DNA from 3 places in the Zhihengliuella flava genome. Region 2 is predicted to be linked to each of the others. Evidence: predicted binding sites of a transcription regulator. Region 2 holds the regulator's gene; each other region holds the start of a gene.
What was found. The regulator HrcA, encoded in region 2, represses chaperone genes, less so after heat shock. The targets are predictions, from matches to a motif close to TTNGCACTCGNNNNNNNCGAGTGCNAA.

Region 1: the regulator HrcA is predicted to act here: its motif matches at 1,875-1,901, upstream of groL (chaperonin GroEL).
Region 3: the regulator HrcA is predicted to act here: its motif matches at 2,300-2,326, upstream of groES (co-chaperone GroES).

What each region holds. Positions count from the first base shown of each region.
Region 1 is NZ_JADOTZ010000001.1:2,191,206-2,197,953, reverse strand. It holds gene groL (chaperonin GroEL) at 68-1,708, opposite strand; gene IW252_RS10120 (FAD-binding protein) at 1,988-3,241, opposite strand; gene IW252_RS10115 (LytR C-terminal domain-containing protein) at 3,341-4,006, opposite strand; gene IW252_RS10110 (DUF3263 domain-containing protein) at 3,999-4,307, opposite strand; gene IW252_RS10105 (uracil-DNA glycosylase) at 4,392-5,114, shown strand; gene IW252_RS13735 (threonine/serine exporter family protein) at 5,144-6,748, opposite strand, start outside.
Region 2 is NZ_JADOTZ010000001.1:112,601-119,348, forward strand. It holds gene IW252_RS00615 (DUF4870 domain-containing protein) at 1-326, opposite strand, end outside; gene IW252_RS00620 (DUF3097 domain-containing protein) at 446-1,297, opposite strand; gene hrcA (heat-inducible transcriptional repressor HrcA) at 1,496-2,509, shown strand; gene dnaJ (molecular chaperone DnaJ) at 2,577-3,701, shown strand; gene IW252_RS00635 (16S rRNA (uracil(1498)-N(3))-methyltransferase) at 3,701-4,468, shown strand; gene IW252_RS00640 (GerMN domain-containing protein) at 4,501-5,307, opposite strand; gene IW252_RS00645 (PhoH family protein) at 5,714-6,748, shown strand, end outside.
Region 3 is NZ_JADOTZ010000001.1:2,452,244-2,458,991, forward strand. It holds gene IW252_RS11290 (hypothetical protein) at 1-424, shown strand, start outside; gene IW252_RS11295 (hypothetical protein) at 461-931, shown strand; gene IW252_RS11300 (hypothetical protein) at 915-2,258, shown strand; gene groES (co-chaperone GroES) at 2,423-2,719, shown strand; gene groL (chaperonin GroEL) at 2,788-4,380, shown strand; gene IW252_RS11315 (LacI family DNA-binding transcriptional regulator) at 4,496-5,509, shown strand; gene IW252_RS11320 (FGGY-family carbohydrate kinase) at 5,605-6,748, shown strand, end outside.

The sequences.
Region 1 (6,748 bases), 2.1 Mb from region 2:
GGCAGGGCCGCGACACCCGAAGGTGTCGCGGCCCTGCACGGACTCAACGTGAGTTGGGCCAGGGGGCTTAGAAGCCGCCCATGCCACCCATGCCGCCCATGCCTGCCATCTCGTCGCCACCGGCCGGAGCGTTCTTCTCCGGCTTGTCGGCCACCACGGCCTCGGTGGTGAGGAAGAGACCAGCGATCGACGCGGCGTTCTGCAGCGCGGAGCGAGTCACCTTCACCGGGTCGTTGACGCCCGCGGCCAGCAGGTCCTCGTACTCGCCAGTCGCAGCGTTGAGGCCGTAGCCGGCCTCGAGGCCCTTGACCTTGTCGGCCACGACGCCCGGCTCGAGGCCAGCGTTGAAGGCAATCTGCTTCAGCGGGCCCTCGATGGCCACCTTGACGATGTTGGCACCTGTGGCCTCGTCGCCGTTCAGCTCCAGCTTGCCGAAGGCGCGCTCACCAGCCTGCAGCAGCGCCACGCCGCCGCCGGCGACGATGCCCTCTTCGACGGCAGCCTTGGCGTTGCGCACGGCGTCCTCGATGCGGTGCTTGCGCTCCTTGAGCTCAACCTCGGTAGCCGCGCCGGCCTTGATGACGGCCACGCCGCCAGCCAGCTTGGCGAGGCGCTCCTGCAGCTTCTCGCGGTCGTAGTCGGAGTCGGTGTTGGCGATCTCGGCGCGGATCTGGTTCACGCGGCCAGCGATCTCCTCGGCGGAGCCGGCACCTTCAACGATGGTGGTCTCGTCCTTGGTGATAACCACCTTGCGGGCCTGACCCAGCATCTCCAGGCCGGCGGTCTCGAGGGAGAGTCCGACCTCCTCGGAAATGACCTGGCCACCCGTGAGGATCGCGATGTCGGCCAGCATGGCCTTGCGGCGGTCGCCGAAGCCCGGAGCCTTGACGGCGACGGACTTGAAACGGCCCTGAATCTTGTTGAGCACCAGCGTGGCCAGGGCCTCGCCCTCCACGTCCTCGGCGATGATCATGAGCGGCTTGCCCGACTGCATGACCTTCTCCAGAATCTGGACCATGTCCTTGATGTTGGAGATCTTCGAGTTGACGATGAGGATGTACGGATCCTCCAGCACGGTCTCCTGACGCTCGGCGTCGGAGACGAAGTAGGCGGAGATGTAGCCCTTGTCGAAGCGCATGCCCTCGGTCAGCTCGAGGTCCAGGCCGAAGGTGTTGGACTCCTCGACCGTGATGACGCCTTCCTTGCCCACCTTGTCGAGTGCCTCAGCGATGAGGGAACCGATCTGGGTGTCGCCGGCGGAGATGGAGGCGGTAGCAGCGATCTGCTCCTTGGTCTCGATCTCGTTGGCGGAGGCGAGCAGTTCCTCGGTGACGGCGGCAACGGCCTTCTCAATACCGCGCTTCAGGGAGAGCGGGTCGGCGCCAGCGGCAACGTTGCGCAGGCCTTCCTTCACCAGGGACTGGGCCAGAACGGTGGCGGTGGTGGTGCCGTCGCCAGCGACGTCGTCCGTCTTCTTGGCAACTTCCTTGACCAGCTCTGCGCCGATCTTCTCGTACGGGTCGTCGAGCTCGATCTCCTTGGCAATCGAGACGCCATCGTTGGTGATGGTCGGCGCGCCCCACTTCTTCTCCAGGACGACGTTGCGGCCGCGCGGGCCCAGCGTCACCTTCACGGCGTCGGCCAGCGTGTTGAGGCCGCGCTCGAGGCCGCGGCGAGCTTCCTCGTCAAATGCAATCATCTTGGCCATGGTGGCGTGTGGTCCTTTCGGGACATTCAAGCGATGGAAGTGGATTGAACGCAACGCCCGCGACGGACGGGCCTCTGTTCGGCGGCGTCATTCGGCAACGCCTCCGCGAGCACCCTCGCTACGTCATTCCACGGCGCACTCCGACCCCGAACCAGCGGATCACCCGCTGGCAGTCGAGCCGCCTGAGTGCTAATCCAATTATTGGCACTCTCACCGGGAGAGTGCAAGTGCGTTCGCTCACGGCCGGGGAGGTTCGCCGCGTGATCCCAGCGCGGGCTCTTATAGGCCCAAGCGCGCCAGGAAGTCGTTGACCAGCTTCCGCTCGGGATCGCACTCCGCGCGCAGTGCGGCAAAATCGTCCCAGCGCTCGAACAGCTCGGTCACGCGGGCGGGTTCGTACTGCCAGAGTTTCCCCCAGTGCGGGCGCGTCGACGCCGGCAACACGGCCTCCATCTGGCGCAGCAGTGCCTCCACGGCCGGCTGATCGGGCACCCACGTGAAGTGGAACGCCACAGTATCCCGGCCCACCGCGGGGCTCAGCCACAAATCATCGCCGCGCACGGTGCGGATTTCACTGATCTGCAGCAGCGGTGCGATCTGCTCGCCCAAGGAGCGCAATGCGGCAATGGCCGCCGGAGCATCGGAGCGGTCCACGAAGTATTCGGATTGCAGCTCAGCCCCGTTGGATGGGGTGAATTCGAGCCGGAAATGCGGCAGGCGGTCCGCCCACGAGCCGGCAATCCCGCCTTGCTCCGTACTGGCCCGAGCGTCTCCCCCGGGCACGGGGTGTCGCGGGCCGTCAGCCAGCACAGCCCCCAACCGAGGCAGCAGCTCACCCGCCGGGGACTCGCCCGCGTCGGCGCGGTGCTTCGTCCAAATTTGCCCCGCACGGCCCGAGCCCCAGTCAGAAAAGATGCTCACGCTCGTGGCACTCGCGGTGATCTCATCGAGCCGGTCGGCCACCACCTGCAGGTCCAAGCCGTCGTAGACGCACTGGACGACGTCGTAGGCTGGCTCGATCTCTAGTTCCACTTGGACGACGACGCCCAAGGCACCCAAATGCACCACGGCGCCGCCAAAATCCGGATCGTCCCGAGCGAAATGCCGTTCCTGCCCGGTCGGCGTCAGGATCGTCAAGGCACGCACCGACGTGGTCAGCGCTCCGAGCCGATCACCGGAGCCGTGGGTGCCGGTGGCAATCGCCCCGGCGACGGAGATGTGGGGAAGGGACGCCAGGTTCGGCAGCGCATATCCCTGCGCGACGAGCTCGCGCGCCAGGTCACCGTAGCGCACTCCCCCGCCAACGCGGACCACACCCGCGGCGGCGTCGACCTCGATCTCCGCCGGGAGCCCGTCGGTGGCAATCAACGTTCCCGGGGTATCGGAGATCGTGTTGAAGGAGTGGCGGCTGCCGACGACGCGCAGCGGCTCATCACCCGAGAGAATCTCCGCGAGTTCGGCTCGGCTTTCTGGCCGGACGATGCGCCGAGCCGCGTAGGTGAGGTTGCCGGCCCAGTTGGTCTTGCTGCTCATGTACTCCTCATTCCGCCCAGTTGGTAATAAAACATTACCAACTGGGCGCCGCAGCGGATAGCCCTCAGTTCTCACGCCTCCACTGGCGGCCATGAGTGACTACTGGCCTGCGCTCCCCAGCACCACAGAAATCTCCGTGGGGATGTTCGGCGTCTGATAGATCGTTGAGATGCCAAGCTCGTCGGCCACGTCCCGGGCCGTCGTGGCGGCCCAGTCGTTGGTGTAGTACACCACGCTTGGCTCGACGCTCTGCGTCCAGTTTGCGGAGGTGACCTGCGTGTAACCGGCATTTTGCAGGATGGCGGCATTTTCGCTGGCCAGGCCGGATACCCCGGCCCCGTTGTAGACACCGACGGGCAAGTTACGGTCCAGTACGCCGGACTCCTCCGCGTCAGCGCTCTCAGACGCATCGGCGGACTCGCTCGTTTCCGGCACCGGGGACCCGCTGGCCGCGGCGCTGTCCGAACTCTGCGCAGGATCCGTCGCCTCGCCGGAGGCAGAGTCCGTGGGGTCAGCGCTCGCGGACTCGCTCGCGGAGGTCGAAGCGGACGCCGAGGGCTGCGCTCCGACGTCGTCGCCAGCGATCACGGGGCGCAGCACAAAGAACGCCACCACACCGATGATCAGGGCGGCAACGCCGAACATCAACAGGGGCCACAGCCCGCCGCGACGGGCGGGAACCATGCCGGCGCCGAGCCGATGCACGCCTTGGCGATCGGTGTACTCGGGGACACGGTCGAACTCGTCGCTCGGATACTTACTCATGACCTTCCTTCGATGAGTCGGCGGCAGCACTCGGGTGGTGGGCCTCGGCCACGGCGTCGTCCGGCCGGGCGGCGACGCGGCGGCGCGTCGTTCGTAGTCTACGCAACCGGCGGACCAGCATGGGGTCATGGGCCAGCGCGGCCTCAGTGTCGATTAACACGTTGAGCCGCTGGTAGTAGTGCGTCGGCGCCCAGTCGAAGCGAGCGCGAATCTGCTGCTCTTTGGCGCCCGCGTACTTAAAGTGAAGCTTTTCGAGCGCCAGCATCTGCCGCTCCACCTCACTCAGTTCGCCGTGCGTCATGCTCTCCCTCGTCTCGACCGGACACTCCAGTTTAGGGGCTTGGCCGCTACGGGAGCGGCTTCGCCGTGCCACATAATGGTGGGCATGGATTTGCCCGCCGACTGGGCGGCCGCCCTCGCGCCGGCCGCCACTGACCTCGAGTCCGTCCGCCACGCCGTCGCCCGCCGCCGGGAGCAGGGAGAAGAGGTACTGCCTGCCGCGCAGCACGTGTTGCGCGCCTTCTCCCTCCCCGTGGAGTCGGTCCGTGTCCTGATCGTCGGCCAGGATCCCTACCCCACGCCGGGACATGCCATCGGGTTCGCCTTCGCAGCAGACGCCCACGTGCGCCCCGTCCCGCGTTCGCTCGCCAACATCTTTAGCGAATTACACGACGACGTCGGCGCGCCGCCCCCGGCCACCGGGGACCTCACCCCCTGGGCAGATCAAGGCGTCATGCTGCTGAACCGAGTCCTCACCGTGGCCGCGGGCTCGGCCGGCTCGCACCGCGGACTGGGCTGGGAGGCCGTCACCGACGCGGCGATCACGGCCTTGGCCCAGCACAGCGCGGCGGCGGGCACTCCGCTGGTCGCGATCCTGTGGGGCCGCGACGCGCAGCAGTTGCGCCCCTTGCTGGCCGCCGGCGAGGAGGCGGGAACGACGGCGGTCATCGCCTCGGCGCACCCCTCTCCCCTGTCGGCGCGGCGCGGCTTCTTTGGGTCTCGCCCCTTTAGCCGAGCCAACGCCTTTCTGCGCCAGCACGGCGCGCGGGAAATTCGCTGGGAGCTGCCGGCCGCCGAGGCCGCGCCGGGCACGCAGCCGCTCTTCTAGGACCGCGGCGCGCGCTCCGGACCGGGGGCCTAACGGCGCCGGATGCGGCGGCGCTCGTGCGTGTTCCATCCCTTGGTCAGCGGGCGGGCGATCGTGTCACCCAAGACGATACCGCCGGCGATCGCCAAGATGATGCCCAGCGCGTTGAACACTTGCGCCAGCCCGTAGGACATGTCCACTTCATCCACCGTGATCCCGTACATGGCCCGGAAGATCATGAGCCCAGGCAGCAAGAACATCATGGCGGGCACGGCCACCACCATCTGCGGCGCCTCGAGGCGCAGGGCGACGAGTCGTCCCGCCGCGCCAATCACAACGGCGGCTAGGGCCGGGGCCAAGCGGGCGCCGACGCCAGCATTCTCAACGCCCAGCATCGTGGCGAACCCGAGCAGGGCCACGCCCGTCGTGGGCAAGAGCAATTTCACCGAGGTCTGTTCAAACACAGAGCCAGCCGTGATCGCCACGGCCACGGTGGCGGCGAGGACCCACCACGGGTAATCGATCTGGCTGATCTGGGTCACGTCGATGGTGCCGATCCCGGAATACTCACCGATGACGATGCCCGTCATGATGCCTGTAATGATCGCGGCAAAGATCATCATGGCCGGCAGCAGGCGGCCGATGGCGGTGACGGGGAATCCGTTGATGGCATCCTGGGCGCTGGCCACGAAGCGGGCGCTCGGCAAGAGCAGCATGATGCCGCCGGCGATCACGATCCCCGGCTCGATGGGCACGTGGAATCTCCAGAGCACGAGCGCAACAGTGGTAATGAGCACGGCCGAAAACATGGTGGCGAAGAACTCGGGAATCCGCCACTGAGCGGAGAGTTTCAGGACCTGGGTCACGCCCATCCACGAGACGATCGCGATCAGGGCTCCCAGCCACGAGCCGCCAATGAACATCACAAACGCGCCCGCGAAGACGCCGCCGCACATGTCCGCGACCCACCGCGGGAACGGCTTCGGCCTGCGGTTGATCTCCGCGAGCCGCTCCACTGCTTCGCGCCGGGAGACGTCGCCGGCCACGATGTCGGTCACCAGCTGGTGGACGAGCGCGAGGCCCGCGTAGTTGCTGGTCCAGGAGCGGACGACGCGCAGCAAGCTGATGGGTGTTTGGTCGGCACCGGCGTAGTTGATGTGAATGGACTGGTTGGTGATGTCGACGTCGACGTCGCGCAGGCCAAAGGAGGCCGTCACGGCGATGATGCTGGTCTCCGCCTCCAGCGCACCACCACCGAAGCGGAACATCGTCTCGGCCAAGTCCAAGGTGAACTCGAGCGTCTCCCGTGCGTCCGATTCCTGCATCCCCACCTGAATGGTGGGGTTCGCATAGGGGCTACCCACCAGACGATCGACGATCGAGAACGCCTGCGTGGGCGGGTGCTCGGCCATCATCATCCTAGAAAAGACCTTCTTGGCCCCGGGAGACGGCGCCCACGAGGAAGGCCGTGCGGGCTTGCCCAACCGCAGCCGGATCGATGAGGACGGCGGGTCCATCGGAAGCTCGGGAGTGGCGGGGTGAAGCGGTGTGGTCGGCGCCGTCTCGGGTCCTCGGCGCGGGCGGCGCTTGGGGCGCGGCTTCGCCTTGCCCTGGGGGCGCTTCGACGGCGGCCGCTGGCCCTGTTGGCGCAGCGG
Region 2 (6,748 bases):
GTGGCCACCGCGAGCAGGGCGAAGAAGCCGCCGACGACAGGGATCAAGGTCAAAATATTGAACACCACCGCGGCGATGGTGAGAGGCAATGTGAAATTCAGGGCTTCCTTGGATTCCTGAGCCGTGAAGGCGCCGCGCTCGCGATAGACGTAGTAGATGACCGCTGCGGGAACACAACCGAGGATCGCACCAAAGTGGGCCATCGTTGCCCACTGCCGGTCTTGGCTTGGGGTCAGCGGCGCTGCCGCGGATGAGGAACCCTCGAATTGGGCGCCCGACGGGCCAGCATGGGAATCCCCGGGGGAACCAGGCCTCTGTTCGTTCACCTGTACTCCTTCACGATGTCTTGACGACGACGGCTCGCAGGAGCGCGAGTCCGCTCGACAGGGTCAACTCTAACGCTGCGAATGGCTCGAAGTGTGCAGCAGAGGATGTGAGAGGCACATCACTCGCGCGGGGCGGTCAAGAAATCGATGACCTCTTCCACGCGGCCGAGGAGCGACGGCTCGAGGTCTGCGTACGAGTTGACGGAACCCAGCAATCGCTTCCAGCCCAGCGCTACGTCGGCCGCCGACTCATGGGGCCATCCAAGCCCACGTAGGATCCCGGTCTTCCAATCTGTGCCGCGCGGCACGGTGGGCCACGTGGTGATTCCGAGGGTACTGGGCTTGATGGCTTGCCAGACGTCGACGTAGGGGTGGCCGACGATGAGGACGTGGGAGGAGGCGCCAGGAACCCGGAGGGCCTCGGCGGCGATGCGCGATTCCTTCGAGCCTTCCACCAGGTGATCGACCAGAATGCCGAGCCGCCGCCCGGGTCCTGGCGCAAAGTCGCTGATCATCCCCGCGAGGTCGTCGACCCCGTGCAGGGGCTCGACGACGATGCCTTCTACGCGGAGGTCGTCACCCCAGACCTTCTCAACGAGTTCGGCGTCGTGCTTGCCCTCGACCCAGATGCGGCTGGCTCGTGCGGTGCGTGCGCGGGCACTCTCTACCCGAACCGATCCAGAGGCTGTGCGTCTCTGGGCTGCGGTCGAGGCGGCGGGACGGGGCGGGACGATCTCGACCGGTTGTCCGTCCAGGAGAAACCCAAACCCGACGGGGAATGACTTGGTGCGCCCGCGGCGATCTTCGAGGGCCATCACCATCATTCCCCCAGCCTTCTCGAGGCCAACGACGGCGCCGACCCAACCCGACTCAGCGTCCTCGAGGACCATCCCACGTTCGACGGGCACTTGAGTGAGCTGCTGTGGCTTCGGTTTCGTGAGCTCTTGAGCGCCCCACGAGTAGTCGAACACGCGCATCCTTCCGGGGTGACAGGGCGGCGGACAGCCCCTCGCGGGGGACTGAGGTCTCGCGGCCCGAGGGGCCAACGGACACCGGTGCGGCGTCTGTTCGCCAGCAGTGAGATGCTGACCATGCTAACAACGGGTCCAACGTATTAGACTTAGCACTTGAACGTGTCGAGTGCTAAGTGAGCGGGGACGGAGGGAACGATGTCGGAAGCACGCCGCCTCGAAGTCTTGCGAGCCATCGTCGAGGACTTCGTACATTCGCGAGAGCCGGTGGGGTCCAAGATGTTGCTGGACCGCCATCAGCTAGGCGTCTCGGCTGCAACGATCCGCAATGACATGGCCCAGCTTGAAGAGGAAGGGCTGATCGTGGCCCCGCACACCTCCTCGGGGCGAATCCCGACCGAGCAGGGCTATCGCCGTTTCGTCGACCGGATTGAGGACGTTCGGCCCTTGTCTGCGGCGGAGCGACGTGCCATCCAGGCGCTCATTGATGGGGCCAGCGATGTTGACGAGGTCATGGAACGCACGGTTCGGTTACTAGCTCAGCTGACCAACCAAGTGGCCGTGTTGCAGGTGCCGCAGTTTAGTCGCAGTGTGGTGCGCCACATCGAGCTGGTCGGCCTGGGCGGTGGACGGACCCTGGTGGTCCTGATTGCCTCCAATGGGCACGTTGATCAGCGCGTGGCCCAACTCGATCCCGAACTCAGCGAAGATGACCTCCACCTAGTGAAGAACGCGCTGCTGCGCGGTCTCGCGAACGCTCGGCTCGAGGAGATCGCTCGGCTTTGTGCCGCCGTCGTCGAGACCCTGCCCCACCACCTGCACGATGCGGGTACCCGGGTGGGAACGGCACTAGCTGCCCTCTCGGATCACCGGGTGACGGACAGGATCGTCATGGCCGGCACTGCCAACCTCGCCCGCTCCAACAGAGATTTTTCCCTGACCATCACCCCGGTTCTGGAAGCCCTTGAGGAGCAAGTGGTCCTGCTGCGGCTCCTCTCGGAGCTAGAACTCGACCGTCGCGGAATCGCTGTGCGGATCGGCCGCGAGAACTTTTACGACGGATTCGAGGAGACCTCGCTCGTGGCCACGGCCTACGGCCCGGACCAAGCCGCCAAGGTCGGCGTGCTGGGACCGACCCGCATGGACTACAGTTCTTCGATGGCCGCAGTGCGAGCTATCGCTCGATACCTCTCCCGCATACTTTCCACCTAGACCTGTTCGGCGCGCGAGAACCCGCGTCGCATCCTTCAGACCAGTTCGAAAGGACCTTGCGAACACCGTGAGCAATTACTATGACGTCCTCGGCGTGGCCCAAGACGCCTCCGCCGAGGAGATCAAGAAGGCCTACCGTAAGATGGCCCGGAAGCTTCACCCGGACGTGAATCCGGGCGAGGACGTCGCCGACAAGTTCAAAGAGGTCAGCCGGGCCTATGAAGTTCTGTCCGACCCGCAAAAGCGGCAGAACTACGATGCCACTGGCGACGAGAACGGTGCTCCGGCCGGCGGCGGCTTCGGCGGCGGTGGTTTTGGGGGCTTCGGAGACATCTTCGAGCAATTCTTCGGCGGCGGCGCACAGCAGGGTCCTGTCTCCCGAACCCAACCGGGCCGGGACGCGCTGATTACGGCCACGATCGACCTCAAGGACGCGGTGCAGGGTGTCGTGCACCCGCTGGACATCGAAACGGCCGTCACCTGCAAGGCCTGTGAGGGGTCGTGCTGCCAGCCGGGCACGCAACCTGAAACGTGCACCAACTGCCAGGGCCGCGGCCAAGTCCAGCGGCCGGTGCGATCCATGCTGGGCACCATGATGAGCCTCGAGACGTGCCACATTTGCCGCGGCTTTGGCAACACCATTCCGAATCCGTGCCACGAGTGCAATGGTCAAGGGCGAGTCCGCGAACGTGTGACCAAGCAGCTCAAGATCCCGGCCGGCGTGGCCTCCGGCACGCGCATCCACCTCGGCGGGCAGGGTGAGGCCGGCTTGGGCGGCGGGCCTAACGGCGATCTGTATGTCGAAATCGAGGTACGCCGCCACAAGATCTTCGAACGTGACGGCAACGACCTCCACGCGACCATGCCCATTCCCATGACCGCCGCCGTGCTCGGCACGGACCTCAAGTTTGAGACGTTCGACGGTGAGCAGGACATCACGGTTGACCCCGGAACGCAGTCCGGCACCAAGGTGCGGCTCCGAGAGCTGGGCGTGCCACGACTGCGCGGCTCAGGCCGCGGTGACCTTGTGGTCCACTTCCAAGTGGAGACCCCGACGAAGCTGACCGATGAGCAGCGCGCGTTGGTTGAGCAACTCGCCGAATTGCGCGGTGAAGAGCATGCCGAGGGGCGCCTCGCCGATCGCGGGAACGTCTTCACGCGGCTGCGGGACAAGTTCGGTCACCGCGGCTGATGAGCAACCAGGCCTTCGTCATTGAGCCGGCCGTCGCGGATCATGCGGCGGTCGGCGACGTCGTCGCGCTGTCTGGCGACGAAGGCCATCATGCGGTCACGGTTAAGCGGGTGCGGGCGGGCGAAAGAATTGACCTGATGGATGGCAGAGGTCGCCGATTGGTGACGACTGTCGAGACGGTCTCCAAGCGCCACCTCGAGGCGCGGGTGGAGCAGGTCATGGACGAACCTCGCCCCGCCCGGCGGGTGACGCTGATTCAGGCTCTGGCTAAGGGGGATCGAGACACGCAGGCCGTCGAGGCAGCGGTGGAGCTGGGCGTCAGTCGTGTGGTGCCCTGGCAAGCGGAGCGTTGCGTGGTTCGTTGGTCCGGGGATAAGGCCCAGAAGGGCCGCTCGAAGTGGGCCGCAACGGTGCGCGCAGCAGTCAAGCAGTCCCGCCGCGCCTATGAGCCGGACGTCGACGCTGCGGTGACGACGACGGAACTGAGCGCGTGGATTGCCGCTGACGCCGCGCGTGCGGTGCTGGTCCTGCACGAGGCCGCGACTCAGCCGCTCGCCGAGGCGGTCACCGACCTGATGGCAGATCAACCAGACCTGACGGAGCTGGGGCTAGTGGTCGGCCCCGAGGGCGGTATTTCGCCGGCTGAGCTAGAGCAGCTCACGCGTGCCGGTGCTCGGCCGGTCCTCTTGGGCCAGCATGTGCTTCGCGCAGGAACCGCCGGCCCGGCGGGAGTCGTTCTCGTCCGGCATCTGGTGGGGGAGCTTTAGCCCGGGGGAGTGCATGGAGCGGGTGCAGTGGGTCATGAGCCCTTTCCGCCGACGCTAAAGGTCTTGGAATCCTCAGCCCGTCGCTCGCCCTCTTCCGTGAGCCCCCACACGGAGACTTCGTACGTTCCGGCGGGGAGGTCCAACGCCAGCGCATACAGGCCGTCCTCGGCCTGCTCCGTAACGGCCCCGGACTGTTGCGCTGAGTCGGAGTCGAGGGGCCGGACACGCCAGCGAAGCCCCTGCGCAAAGTGTTCCGCCACACCAGAGATCTCAAGCTCCCCACTGGAGCGTTCACTTCCGTGTTGCGGAGAGATGAGCCAGACGGGGGCCTGATATTCACCGCGTCGAGGTATGGGGCGATTGAGCTTGACGTGGCCAAATGCGGGGCGGTCCGACCGGCCGTCGATTAAGAGCTGCACACGAGGTTGGGCGCCCTCAGAGAGTAGGCCCGCGTTCCACGCGGCGGCTGTGGCGGTGAAGACCAGTTGTTGTACCGCTGCATCGGCGCGCTCGGGTGAGAGATCAGCATCGAAGGCGTCCCCACCGATGTCGACCGTGATGACGTTGTCCGTGCTGATGGACGTGCCGAGGTCTTCCGTGGCCTGCCATACGGATGAGTAGTCCGGATCGAACGGCTGGGCCGAGAGCATGTAGTGGATGCTGGTCGCGATCGGATCCCCGTGGTCTTGGCCGTGGACGAACTCGCGGTAGAGGCGTGGTGCGCCGTCAACGTCCCCGAACCAGTACACCGGGGTCAGCTTGGTGGAGGTCACCGATTCCTGCCGCGCGCTGCGTGCGGCGGACTCCTGATCCAGCGTCACCGCAGGAGCGCTCGTCATGCTGTCCGCCTGGGGTGCGATCGCTGCCTGGGGTGCACACGCGGTGGCAACCACAGCGGCTGCGACCGCGGCACCGGTCAGGCGGAGTGATCTGCTGAGGTGGATACTGGGCACTCGGTGAGGTCTTTCGGGCGGTGGACAGCGGACAAGCCATTTCTGGCACAGGTCTTTCAGATTGCCATACGAGGGTGCTGCTTGCGCGCGAAAATCCCGTGCTGGGGATAACCGTTGCCGTACTGATACTCGAGAGTGCGTAGTTATGCGGTGTTTCATAAACCTCTCAGCGCTGGTGCCGTAGATCTTCGCGATGGCCTCACGAGGCGAGTCACGTAGAATGTGATCAATCGGCTCAGGCGGCGCGTAGGGCGCGCCGCGCGACGACTTTTCAGGAGGAACTGCCCAACCGATGACTCACGACGCCGACGCACCTTTGGGTGCCAAACTGCAGGGCACGCTGTCCTCGATTGACGACTCGGACGCTGGAGTCCAGCGAGCGCGTGCCAGCGCTGCGCCCGAACTCGTGACCTTCGCGTCGACCGAGGAAATGGTGGCCTCGCTCGGTGCGCACGATGAGGTGCTTCGCATCCTGCAAAGCGTGTACCCCCGCACCGTCTTGCATGTGCGGGGCAATGAGTTGACGGTGACGGGCGAGGCCGAGCAGGCGGGTCGAGCGCTCCGAGTGGTTCAGGAGGCGCGGTCGCTCGCCGCCAAGGGCACGCGGGTGAATCCGCAGTTGGTGGAGCAGCTTGTCCGCATGGTTAACGATCATCGCGCGGTCCCCGCCGGCGCCGGAGACGTGTTTGGGCTCAATATCCTGTCCGGCCGCGGCCGCAGCATTCGGCCGAAGACGGTCAACCAAAAGTCGTACGTCGATGCCATCGACGAGAACACGGTGATTTTTGGGATTGGTCCAGCGGGAACCGGTAAGACGTTTCTGGCCATGGCTAAAGCTGTTCAGGCCTTGCAGGAAAAGGAAGTCAGTCGGATCATCCTGACGCGGCCCGCCGTCGAGGCGGGGGAGAAGCTCGGATTCTTGCCGGGCACCCTGACGGACAAGATCGATCCGTATTTGCGACCGCTCTACGATGCCTTGCACGACATGATCGACCCGGAAACCATTCCGCGTCTCATTGCCGCAGGAACGATTGAAGTGGCGCCCTTGGCGTACATGCGCGGACGCACGCTCAACGACGCGTTCATCATCCTCGATGAGGCGCAGAACACCACGCCGGAGCAGATGAAAATGTTCCTGACGCGTCTGGGGTTCGGGTCCAAAATTGTCGTCACGGGAGACGTCACTCAGGTGGATCTGCCTGGCGGAACGAAGTCCGGTCTGCGCATCGTGACCGACATTCTGGACGGAGTCGAAGACATCGCGTTTTGCCGGCTGGGCGCGGACGATGTCGTCCGTCACCGGCTCGTTTCCGACATCGTCTCAGCG
Region 3 (6,748 bases), 2.3 Mb from region 2:
CGACAGCAAGGGGTGGACGAAGTTCGCCAAGGGTGCTGGGCCGGTGATGACGCTGATCACTGCTGGCATGACCTATGCCGATGAATACGCCGACGCGAAGGAAGAGCTGCTCCAAGAACACCCGGACTGGACGAGCGAGCAGATCCATAATCGGGCGCTCTACGAGGCGACGTTGAAGGGTACGACGAAGGTCGGCCTGGACATTGCGGCCGGCATGACAGGCGCAGCGATCGGCACTGCGATCGGCGGCCCACTGGGCACGGTGGTCGGCTTCGGCATCGGTATTGGTCTCTCCTATGTGCTGGACGCCACGGGGGTGAAGGACTGGGCAGCGGATACCGTGACAGATATCGCCGACGGCATCGGGGATGTGGCCGAAGATGTCGGTGATTTCGTGTCGGATACGTGGAGTTCTATTTTCTGATGAGCGTTGGAGCAGGCTCGAGGAGGACAAGCGCTAGTGGATGACTGGATCCAGATAACCATTCTCGGAGTGATGAGTGTCGTGCTGATCGCCTCCGGAATCCTCGCTTATCGAAACAAGTATGTTGCATGGCTGGCTTTGAAATCATTCTTCCCCGGTTGGCCAGGGCTTGCAGGACTGTATCTGGGCATCGCCTTCGCTAGTTTGCTGGTCCTCTCCGTCCTGATGGATGTCGCCACGAGGGGAAACCCGTTGCTCGGACTGGTGGTGCTCGTGCTCTTCGCCGTCTTCGTCACCAGCCTCCTCACGGGAATAGTTGGCATGTTCTGGCTGCCAAAATTTTTGCTGCCTAAATGGATCGAAGAGATGGCCGACGAGATTCGGCGGGGCGATGACCCGCTCAGCCGAGACTTGCGCCCGGGTGGAAAATTGCACGGCCGTTTGGGCGTTCCACGTGCGCAACAGCCGCCTCGATCCAAGGAGGAGCATGATGAGCGTTCAGAATGAACTTCCCACAGGGTGGTCGCGTCGAGATTTCGGCGCCCTGCACGTTGCCCTTCCCGAGGCGTGGGTAGCGGTCGAGGCGCGTGGCGCCACGGCAGCCTTTGCCCACCCAGAGGTGCCCGGCCTCGAATTTCGCCCCAACGTCGTTTTCCGGGAAACGAGCTACGCCAGTTCCCTCGCCGCGCTGTCCGCCTACTCGCTGGCGACGTCACGAGCCCTCTTCAACGAGTGTCACTTTATTTCGCACGACGAAGTGGACGTTGATGGGAGTGAAGCTCGGCGGCAGCGCTTTACCTACGCGGGCGGTGGGATGAGCCTCGTCGTCGAGCGGTTCCTTGTGGTGCGCGGCGGGTACGCCTTGGAGGTGACGACGACGTCGCCCATTCGGCTGGCTTACGAGGTGTTCGAAGGTAACGCCTTCATGCTGGGGACCCTCGCATGGGACCGGCAAGGAGGGCCGCATGGTCCCGGGCCTGCGGATGCTGATCCGCGAACGGGTGTGCGCGAGCCGACGTACGACGCTTGGCTGACAGAGCTGGCTGGTCACCCGGTTGAGGACCTCTCCAAGCTTCCCGCCGTGCAGGTGTTCGCTTCGGAGGGCCCCCTCGTGGATGAGGAGACCAGTGAATTTTTATTGCAGCAGCGCAGCAGGCACCGGCTGGGGCGCTTCGACCTGCTCAGCCATCGCAACGCCGTCGGGCAGCTCTCTGCGGCCGGTCTCATGGATACCGAAGGTCGTTTTGAGCCGACCCTTGAAATGATGTTTGACACCCTGCGCCAACCGGAGTTCGCTATTTCCGTCGATGGTCGGCATGGTGGCGTGAACACTCAGCTGCGCATCTTTGCGGGTGCCGGTCGGGCGTTCGTTCTGGCGGGGGCTCCCGCCTCGGAACTGGTGCATGGCGCTGGGGCAGGCGAGCGTACGCGCGAAGGATACGGGCGGCTCGACCTCATACAGACCGAAGCGATTCCCGGATTGATCGCGGCCTGGGCTGGAGTCGGACCGGCGTGGAGCGTTGCCGGCAACGTGACCGGGCTTGCTGCCGGGGAATTCATGCGCGGCTGCGATGGGTTGCTTTCCTCCCCTCCCGAAGCCGATGCGGCTTCACGTCGACTCTTTGAGCAGCCGTGGTTTGCCTGGAACTTCGAGATCGAAGGGACCGAATTCAAGCGCAGCTGGTTGAACGCGGGAAGTGCCGGACACTACGCGGTAGGCGCCTTGGAGAATGGCGGAACCGAGTTGTCTCCGGTCCCGTCAGCTCAGGTCTGGGACGTGCTGCTGCAGGAGATTGGGGCGGCGACCATCGCGCGCCCCGCATCCGAAAATTAGCAGTCCCCTTGCATGAGTGCCAGCGGTTCCATAAAGTGTGATTAGCACTCGGCACGGTCGGGTGCTAAAGCCTGAGGAACTACCAACTGGCACCGCGACGACGGTTGGTTACATCCCTTTTGGCCCCAGTAACCATTGGTAACTCACGCAAAGGAGAGAGCCGCATGTCGGTCTCCATCAAGCCTCTCGAGGATCGCATCGTTGTTCAGCAGCTGGAAGCTGAGCAGACCACCGCTTCCGGTCTGGTCATCCCGGACACCGCTAAGGAAAAGCCCCAGGAGGGCAAGGTCGTGGCCGTGGGCCCGGGCCGCTTCGATGACAAGGGCAACCGCGTTCCGGTCGACGTCAACGAAGGCGACGTCGTCATCTACTCCAAGTACGGCGGAACCGAGGTCAAGGTCGGTGGCGCAGAGTACCTCGTGCTGTCCGCCCGCGACGTCCTGGCTGTCGTCGAGAAGTAAGTCTTCTACGTCTTGAGGTCCCGGCTGGATTGGCCGGGGCCTGAAGCCGCTCTAAAGGAGTGAACAGTATGGCAAAGCAGCTATCGTTCAACGACGAAGCTCGCAAGGCGCTTGAAGCCGGCATCGACAAGCTGGCCGATACCGTCAAGGTCACGCTCGGCCCGCGCGGCCGCAACGTGGTCCTCGCCAAGGAATTTGGCGCACCGACCATCACCAACGATGGCGTCACGATCGCCCGCGAGATCGAGCTCGAGGACTCCTACGAGAACCTCGGTGCTCAGCTCGCCAAGGAAGTGGCGACCAAGACGAATGACATCGCCGGCGACGGCACCACCACCGCCACCGTGCTGGCACAGGCCCTCGTCAAGGAAGGCCTGCGCAACGTGGCCGCTGGTGCGGCTCCGGGCGACGTCAAGCGTGGCATCGAGACGGCAGTTGCCGCGGTGTCCGCTCGTTTGTCCGAGAACGCGCGCGCCGTTGAGGGTCAGGACGTGGCCAACGTGGCCGCCATCTCCGCCCAGAACGACGAAGTGGGCGAGCTGCTGGCGCAGGCCTTCGAGAAGGTGGGCACCGACGGTGTCATCACCATCGAAGAGTCCAACACCACGCAGACTGAGCTGGCGATCACCGAGGGCATGCAGTTCGACAAGGGCTACCTGTCCCCGCACATGGTCACGGACCCGGAGCGCCAGGAAGCCGTCCTCGAGGACGCTTACGTTCTGATCAACTCGGGCAAGATCTCCACCGTGCAGGACTTCCTGCCGGTGCTGGAGAAGGTGCTCGAGTCCAAGAAGCCGCTGTTGATCATTGCTGAAGACGTGGAGGGCGAAGCCCTGTCCACGCTGGTGGTCAACAAGCTGCGCGGCACGCTGAACGCCGTGGCGATCAAGGCCCCGGGCTTCGGCGATCGCCGCAAGGCCATGATGCAGGACATCGCGATCCTCACCGGCGCCCAGGTGGTCTCCCCAGACCTCGGCTTGAAGCTGGACCAGGTCGGCCTCGAGGTGCTCGGCACGGCTCGCCGTGTCACCGTCACCAAGGACGCCACCACGATTGTGGATGGCGCCGGGGACGACGCCGATGTGCAGGGCCGCGTCGACCAGATCAAGGCCGAGATCTCCCGCACCGACTCGGATTGGGACCGCGAGAAGCTGCAGGAGCGCCTCGCCAAGCTCTCCGGCGGCATCGGAGTGATTCGCGTGGGCGCCGCCACCGAGGTGGAGCTCAAGGAGCGCAAGCACCGTATCGAGGATGCCGTGTCCTCGACCCGCGCGGCGCTCGAGGACGGCATCGTGGCCGGCGGTGGCACCGCTCTGGTCAATGCGCTGTCCGTGCTGGACACCGACGAGTCCGTCACCGCGTTGACCGGTGACGCAGCAGCGGGCGTCGGCATCGTCCGCCGTGCGCTGGTGCAGCCGGTGCGCTGGATCGCCGAGAACGCTGGCTTCGACGGCTACGTCGTGGCAGCCCGCGTGGCGGATCTGGATCCGAACCATGGCTTCAACGCCAAGACTGGCGAGTACGAGGACCTGCTGGCAGCGGGTGTGATTGACCCCGTCAAGGTCACGCGCTCGGCGCTGCAGAACGCCGCGTCCATCGCGGCACTGGTGCTCACCACCGAAACCTTGGTGGCTGAGAAGCCGGAGGAGGAAGAGGACTAACTCCTCTTCGCGCCCCCACGACAACGCCCCGCTTGCGCACCCTGCGCTGGCGGGGCGTTGTAGTATCCGTAGCCATGAGCAATGACGCCCACCATCGCCGCCGGAGGTTGACGTGATGGACCGCCCGCCCTCCATGGCTGACGTTGCGGCACGCGCCGGCGTCTCGCACCAAACCGTCTCCCGCGTCCTGAACGACCACCCCAACGTGCGCCCCGAGACCCGTGACAGGGTCCTTGCCGCCATCGATGACCTCGGGTATCGGCGCAACCGCGCGGCCCGCGCCTTGGCGACGGCCCGTTCCTCCACCATTGGTATTCTCTCGGTCGGTGGCGCGTACTTTGGGCCGCAATCCACGGTCCTGGCCATCGAGGTCGCCGCACGGTCCGCCGGTTATTTTGTGTCCGTCAGCTCGCTCGATGGCTATGACTCGCGCTCGGCCGCGCTCGCGCTCGACCACCTGATGGATCAGGGGGTCGACGGCGTCGTCGTGGTGGCACCGCTGAACGACGTCACGCAGGTCATCACCGAGGCCGAGTGGCGCGTGCCCGTGGTCGTCATCGGTACGCCGGCCCACCTCGAATCGCCGGCGCCGGTGCGCTACGTCCATGTCGATCAGCGGCTGGGCGCCCAGCGCGCCACAGAGCACCTGATTGATCTGGGCCATCGCCGGATTGATCACGTCAGTGGTCCGCCGGGCTGGTTCGACGCGACCGAACGCGAGGTGGGCTGGCGCCTCACGCTCCGGGCCGCCGGCGTGGACGGGGACGTGGTCCCTGCGGGGGACTGGTCCGCGGCCCGCGGGTACGAGGTCGGTTGCACGATCGCCGCGCGGATTGCGGACGGTCGCGGGCCTAGCGCCGTCTTCGCCGCCAACGATTATCTGGCGATCGGCCTGCTCCGCGCCTTTTGGGAGCGCGGCCTGTGCGTGCCGGATGATGTCTCCGTGGTCGGGTTCGATGACCTGCAGAGCTCGGCCTACTACATCCCTGCCTTGACCACGGTGCGGCAGCCGTTTGCCGCCGTGGGGGCGGCCGCTGTCGACGCCCTGCTCGGAACGCCGACGGGCGATCAGAACGCTTTCGCTCCAGAGATCGTGGTGCGCAGCAGTACCGCACCCCCCGGGGGCTGAGTCACAGAACCCTGTGTTGCGCGTCACCGATTGTTAGCGCTAACATCTATGACGACCACCACAATCGGTGCCTCATCGCAGGAAAAGGACTCTCAATGGCTGAGCAGACGTCGCTGGACCCCCACGCGCTGGAGAGCGCCCGGACGGCTATCGCCGACGGCCGGGTCAGCTTAGGCATCGAGTTCGGCTCCACGAACATCAAGGCCTGCCTCATCGACGAGGAGTGCCGCCCACTGGCCACCGGCAGCCACGCGTGGGAAAACCAGTTGGTGGACGGGTACTGGACGTACGCACTGGAAGATGCCGTTTCCGGCATGCAGGCGGCCTTCGCCGATCTCCGGGTAGCCGTCACGTCCACCTACGGTGTGTCCCTCAGCGGCCTCGCCTCGCTCGGTGTTTCCGCGATGATGCACGGCTACTTGCCGTTTGCCGACGGCGAGCTCTTGGCCAACTTCCGCACGTGGCGCAATACCAACACCGGCGCCGCGGCGGCGGCCCTCACCGAGTCTTTTGGAGTCAACATTCCGCTGCGCTGGTCGATCGCGCACCTGCATCAAGCCATCCTCGACGGCGAGGAACACGTCCGTCAGGTCGACTTCCTCACCACCCTCGCCGGTTACATCCACTGGCGCCTGACCGGCCGTCAGGTGTTGGGAGTCGGCGACGCCTCCGGCATGTTCCCCGTCACCGGAGGCACCGCGTACGACGCCGGTATGGTCACCACCTTCGATCAGCTCACCCGGGCCGCGCGTGAGGCGGGTCAACCCGCCCCAGCCGCTTCCGTCGTCGACCTCCTCCCGGAGATCCTCACGGCCGGCGCGGACGCCGGCCGCCTCAGCGCCGAGGGTGCCGCCCTGCTGGACCCGACGGGCGAGCTGCAGGCTGGCGCCCTGGCGTGCCCGCCCGAAGGCGATGCTGGCACCGGGATGGTAGCCACCAACGCCGTGGCCCCACGCACGGGCAACGTTTCCGCGGGGACCAGCATTTTTGCCATGGTGGTGCTCGAGCAGGCACTCGGTGGAGTCCACCACGAGATCGATCTGGTCACCACGCCAGCGGGTGATCCGGTGGCCATGGTCCACTGCAACAACGGGGCAAGTGAACTGGGGGCGTGGGCCGGGATCTTCGGCGAGTTTGCGGACGCGCTGGGCGCCGGTTCCGGTACCGACGAGGTCTTCTCCGCGCTCTTCGCCGCCGCGCTGGACGCTGAGTCGGACGCCGGTGGCCTCTTGGCCTACA